Regions from separate parts of the Neobacillus sp. SRL179 genome, predicted to be linked through region 2. Evidence: riboswitches for the same ligand, from Rfam matches in the RefSeq annotation. Region 2 holds a riboswitch; the other holds the start of a gene.
The links. A riboswitch is a leader RNA that binds a small molecule or an ion and turns the genes downstream of it on or off. The one in region 2 is predicted to bind cobalamin.
Positions count from the first base shown of each region.

Region 1: linked by a shared signal. The riboswitch ahead of AC4E8C_RS10125 (DUF4430 domain-containing protein) and the one ahead of metE (5-methyltetrahydropteroyltriglutamate--homocysteine S-methyltransferase) in region 2 are both predicted to bind cobalamin.

Region 1 is NZ_OZ481792.1:2,049,303-2,052,496, reverse strand. Features, by position in the region: gene AC4E8C_RS10125 (DUF4430 domain-containing protein) at 1-1,603, opposite strand, end outside; cobalamin riboswitch at 1,731-1,918, opposite strand; gene ribH (6,7-dimethyl-8-ribityllumazine synthase) at 2,044-2,514, opposite strand; partial or broken gene ribB (3,4-dihydroxy-2-butanone-4-phosphate synthase) at 2,564-3,166, opposite strand.
Region 2 is NZ_OZ481792.1:769,267-772,460, forward strand. Features, by position in the region: gene AC4E8C_RS03745 (ribonucleoside-diphosphate reductase subunit alpha) at 1-698, opposite strand, end outside; cobalamin riboswitch at 881-1,060, opposite strand; cobalamin riboswitch at 1,220-1,400, shown strand; gene metE (5-methyltetrahydropteroyltriglutamate--homocysteine S-methyltransferase) at 1,577-3,194, shown strand, end outside.

The DNA.
Region 1 (3,194 bases), 1.3 Mb from region 2:
ATTGATTCACAGGTGTTTGGACTACCGGTACGGTCTCGTCATTTGTTTCCGTTCCCGGTTGTTGTGCTGCCGGTGGTGTTGTCACAACGGGTGGATCGATTTCAACCGGTTGTTCTGCTAATGGGATTTGGAATAATGAACCTTTACCTTGTAAGAACAGTTGGTAAGCTGCCAAGCCCTGGATGCCTTGAGAGGTTGACATGGCATCACTCTGATCTCCACCTTTGTAATCAAAACCGCCATCCGTATTTTGGAACGATAAGAAAAATGGTACAAGCGCTTGATCATCTTTTACAAATGAAGAACTATTAGCATCTATTCCTAATGCCGATAAAGCGACAATCACTTGGGCGGCAGTAGAACTATTATCAATTATCGATGCTTGAAATTGTGACGATAAATAATTGACAGCTAGATTGATTTTATCTTTTACATCTGCTTGTCCCTTATATGGGGCAAGTGCTGTAAGAATCATCGCCGTTGTATCGATATCACTTGTTGAACCCTCATCCCAGGCCCATCCGCCATCTGAATTCTGCCGATCTGTTAAGTAACTCACAAGTTTCGGTCTTGTCCATAGAGCCGTATCTGGAACGGAAAAATTAGCACTATCCAATGTACTTAAGGCATATGAAACCCCAATTAACCCTTGTTTGGTGACATTTCCATTATAAATAGCCTGAATTAGATTAAAGCTTTCAACATTTTGCGGGTCTCCGCCTGCAGCAAGAATACCCAGGGCATACCGTTCAGTATCCGTGATTCTTGAGAATTTCCCTTGCTTTTCTTTAACTAGTGATTTAACAGTGGATAGATAATTGGCTGGGATGGGTTTTCCTACTTGTTTTAAGGAAATAACCGCCCACTCATCCACTTGCTCAGTGCTATAATATCCGCTTACACGATCAATGGCACTGTTCATAGTCTCTTGTGGAATAGGCTCCAAAGTAGGTGTCGTGTTTTCTCCCCATGAGTCATATTGAAAAGTAATTTTATCACCAGACTTTATCAAGTAACTGTTTGGGTCACTATTCACCGTCACGCCATTAACAGTAAATGCCGTGTAATTCAATTGTTGTGGACCTGCTGCTAATTTTAATAGCTGTAACGCAGTAGGTTGTCCGATAAAACCAATATTGGTTAAGGCCGGAGTCAAATCCTTATTATTAGGATCTACGATATTTAAGGACACGACATTTTCAGGCATATCGTACCAGCCGGCATAGGTAAATGTTAATTGGTCCCCTTTTTGGACTTTATAGAGGTCATAGTTTACTTGAGAGAATAATCCGTTCACATAAAAAGCCCAGTAATGCTCGGGTTTTATTTCAGAACCTTTAATACGATTGATGGAGGCACCATAATCTGTTGACGCCACATCTATATCATCATTAACTGCTTTTTTTAATACTTCCAATGCCGTTTCATTTGGATTAAAAGGTACTGGTGCTTGATAAATTTCTTTTCCAGTGTCATCCAGTACCGAAATGGTCACCGCATCTTCTGGAGCCGCTGCGTTAACTTGCAGTTGAAACCCATTAGCTGTCAGGCTAAATAAAAGAAGGAACACAAATAACAGATTGATTTTTCTTTTAAACATCATTTACTCTCTCCCTGATATGATATTTTTCCATAAAAAAATCCTCCCATAGGAGGAGGAGTGTTATGTACGTTAAGTTGGAAACGCAAAAAATACGCTTCTTGCTTAACACTCTCCTATCCGCGTAGGCTGTTGGTGTTAAAAACAGGCAGGTTTCCTGGCTCATGATCATAGCTCCCTATGTCTTCCCATCCTTCGACAGTGACAATTATAGGTTGCTCCCATTTACAGTGGCGGGACCGCGTTGGAATTTAACCAACTTCCCTATTAAGCTCAAAGTCTTGTAACAGACTTCAGCACCTGTTTTACCGAGTTATTTTTTTATGATACGTCTATTATATATATAAATTAATTTATTTGTATAGGATTTCATTCAATAACTTTTTATCAAAAAAAAATAGGCTTAGAAGGAAATCATTCTAATACCTATCTTTTGTTGAAAATTATTGTTCAATATTTCGGCATAAATTAGCCATTTCAATCGCTGCGGTCGCTGCATCCCAGCCCTTATTACCTGCCTTTGTTCCAGCACGCTCGATTGCTTGTTCAATGGATTCTGTTGTTAATAATCCAAAAGCAACAGGGATGCCACTGCTTAAGTTAATAGCTGCTACACCTTTTGCCACTTCGTTACAAACATAATCAAAGTGAGGAGTAGCGCCGCGAATGACGGTCCCAAGCGTAATAACAGCATCGTACTTTTTACTATTCGCCATTTTTTGAGCAATTAGCGGGATTTCGAACGCACCAGGCACCCAAGCGACATCAACGTCTGTATCATTAACACCATGTCTTTTAAGGGCATCTTGTGCACCACTCAATAATTTACTCGTAATAAACTCATTAAACCTTCCGACAACAATTCCTACTTTTAAACCTGAACCTACTAAATGCCCTTCAAATATTTGTCCCATTATAATACCTCCAAATTTTGTTAATATTTTACCTAACGTTTGATGAAGCTTCCTTTTTGTTTCTGTATTCAACTAAATCTTTGATCATTATCATTTTTACGTTAAACTTATCCGCAACTTCGCGAAGCTGGGGAACACGTGCCATAGTTCCGTCCTCATTCATGATTTCACAAATCACTCCTGCAGGTTTAGCATCACATAATTTAGCTAAATCTACAGCTGCTTCGGTATGTCCAATTCTCTGCAAAACTCCCCCGTTTTTGGCAATAAGCGGGAACATATGACCCGGTCGTTTAAAATCCTCGGGTTTTGCTTCTGGATCCAGCAAACTTAAAACAGTAGCTGAACGTTCGAAAGCGGAAATGCCTGTTTTTGCAAATTTATGGTCAATACTAACCGTAAAGGCGGTTCCATGGGGATCGGTGTTATTTTCCACCATCGGATGTAAGTTCAATTTTTGTGCCAATTCTTCTTCAATCGGTACACATATCAGTCCTCTTCCATGTGTCGCCATAAAATTAATAACAGCAGGTGTGGCCTTTTCGGCCAAGGCAATAAAGTCGCCTTCATTCTCACGATCCTCGTCATCACAAACAATGATAACTTTACCTGCTTTTAGATCTGATAAGGCTTCCTCAATACTATCGAACACAACCATCACTCCTTTTTAAAAAGCTGAA
Region 2 (3,194 bases):
ATATCCCAATTATTCAAATAGATCCCATCCAATGAGTCTTCAATGGTATCAATAAAACAGGAAGAAAGCTGCCCGAAGCTTTTGCCAGCATTAGACAAAGTCGGCGTTGCAACCGTCATATACAAATTGCTTAGTGCCCAGTAGGCTTCTTTTACCAAGCACAATCTGCTAGCCTTTGGTTCATTTTTCATTAAAGTCATTGCAATGATCATAAACCGTTCTTGAGGCAGCTCGTAAAGATTTCCTTCATAATCTTTTGCCAAATACCTATCTGCTAATAAAAATAACCCGATATAATTAAACAAATGGTCTCGTTCTGGATCAATTTCTGCTCCTACTATATCAATCTCTTCCTTTGTGTAACTTTGTAACAAATCCTCAGAATAGATGCCCATACTAGTCAATTCCGTAATTAGCGCATAAAAATCACCATATTTTTTTTCCGGCTTATACCCTCTGTTATATGAAGTATTCTGATAAAGGTTAAGTAAATATAGATTTGCCGCTAGAAAAGTCCAGTCAGGGTCCGCCATTGAAATTTGATTTAATGCATAAAAAAGGGATTGTTCATACGCTGATGACTCTTCTAGGTTAGCTGCCTTTTCGAATAAATCTTTTGTATCCAAGTTATATTTTTCCGAAGCGGCTTTAATTGCTGCTAAAACAGAATTCATTTCTGTGTGTTGTTTCATATCCATCATTTCTTCTCCTCTATATGTAGTAAATTAGCTTACAACGCTTCGGGATTGGAATTATTTTTTTATAAACAAAAAACCCATCATCGCAGATGGGTTGATAACGCAGAATAATCTATTAAACAGTAGATTGATACTGTCATAGTAGGATACCCTCGTTATATCTTCCCAACTCCCGAAGAAGAACATACTATATAACAATGGCAGGTCTCCTGACTTGTGCTTCTCCCTACTCTAATCCCTTCCCGTCCTAAAGACAGTGGATCTCTTTTATTTCGTCAGCACATACAGTTGCGGGTACAGTTCTGGATTTTCACCAGATTCCCTATTAAGTCTATTAAGACACCATTATTATTGGTTAATATCTATATTTAGTGTTTTTGGTAAAATTCGAACACTAAATATTGTATACCACAAAATATAATATACAAATCTCAATTTGACAACCCCCTTCTATGAAGTTCCAACTCTTTTCAGAAAATTATGTACTCTAGAAGATTAATATGTTATAGTTGTTGAAAATTACATATCGTGTAAGAGTTGGTGCCAAGCTGCGGCTTGGCTTAAAAGGGAAGAACGGTGCAATTCCGTCGCTGTCCCGCAACTGTAAATCGGAGCAAATCACAAGATACCACTGTCATTGATGGGAAGGTGTGAGGAGCATGGATGATAAGCCAGGAGACCTGCCAATCTCTAGTACACACCAAATACCTACGTGGAAATAGGTGGTGACCAATCATTTGTACGACAGACGAGTTATGAAATAGGAATGCAGTTTGAATTCGCTATTATTCTATAACTTGATTGTAAAGCCATTTCCCTTATGTGGAAGTGGCTTTTTGTATTTGGAAAATATGTAAATGTATTAGGAGGAGTTATAAATGAATTTAGTTAGTACAGTAATCGGTTATCCATACATTGGTGATCATCGGGAATGGAAACGTTGTGTAGAAGCTTTTTGGGAGGGGGAAAAATCAGAGAATAAATTTATGTTAGAGATGAGTACAAATCGCTTGAATCAACTAAAGCGTCAGCAGTCATTAGGCTTAAACTTACTAACGGTAGGTGATTTTACATTTTATGACCGGATGCTAGACCTTTCCGCCATGTTTGGTCTCATTCCAGCTCGTTATCAATGGGCAGGGGAAAAGGTAGACTTAAATACGTATTACGCAATGGCACGAGGGGCAAATGATGTAGTGGCCTGCGAGATGACAAAATGGTTTAACACCAACTATCACTATATCGTTCCGGAGTACGAAGGCCAAACACTCCAATTAACTCAAAACTACCTCTTAGATTATTATACAGAAGCGAAAGAAGAATTAGGTATTATGACTAAGCCTACCATGATTGGTCCGTTTACGTTTGTCCAATTATCTAAAGGATATGACGCTAGAACCAAAGCATCGTTTATTTTCAAGCTCCTACCGCTTTATACACAAGTATTCCAGCAGCTAGTCGATGCAGGGGCAGAGTGGATTCAAGTGGAAGAACCAGCATTAGTCCTGTCACTTGCTAAAGAGGATATACAACTTGTCCAACAAATCTACCAACAAATTGCGGAAGAAGTCCCTGCCGCTCAAATTATGTTACAAACCTATTTTGAAGGATTGTCAGCGTATGAGGAGTTATCACAATTACCCGTTGCAGGGATAGGCCTTGACTTTATCCATGGAAGAGAACAGAATATGTCCTCCCTCCGTCAATACGGTTTCCCTAAAGATAAGGTATTAGGGATTGGTATTGTGAATGGACGTGATATTTGGCGGGCAAATTTGGCTGAAAAAGCAATGGATACCAAAACGATATTATCCTTAAGCAGTGCAAAGGAAGTTTGGATTCAGTCTTCCTGTAGTTTACAACACGTACCTGTGACGACAAACTCTGAAACAAAGCTAGAGGACTCATTGTTAAATGCTTTGTCATTTGCAGATGAGAAGATCGTGGAGTTAACACATATTGCATCTTATGTTTCCAACCAAACATGGTCAGGAAATAAAGGTGTGTCAGAAAGTGCGCTGGCGAAGCAAGTACTAGCAGAACATCCGGCGAGGAATAATCCACGTGTGAAGGAGCTTGTATCGCTAGTGAAATCAGTGGATTTCAAACGTAAAATGGCTTATAAGGAACGTCAATCCCTGCAGCAAGAGGCATTGCAATTACCGGATTATCCAACAACCACAATTGGCAGTTTCCCTCAATCGGCACAAGTGAAACGAACACGGTCAGCATGGCGCAAAAAAGAAATTACGGACACTGTTTATGCTGAATTTGTAAAAAGTGAAACAGCTCGCTGGATTCAAATTCAAGAAGAGATTGGCCTTGATGTCTTCGTCCATGGTGAATTTGAGCGAACAGATATGGTCGAGTACTTTGGCGAAAAACTGAAGGGTTTTGCCTTCACGGAAAAGGCTTGGGTCGTTTCATACGGTTCACGCTGTGTCAAACCACCAATTATCTATGGTGACGTCGAGTGGACATCTCCAATGACAGTGA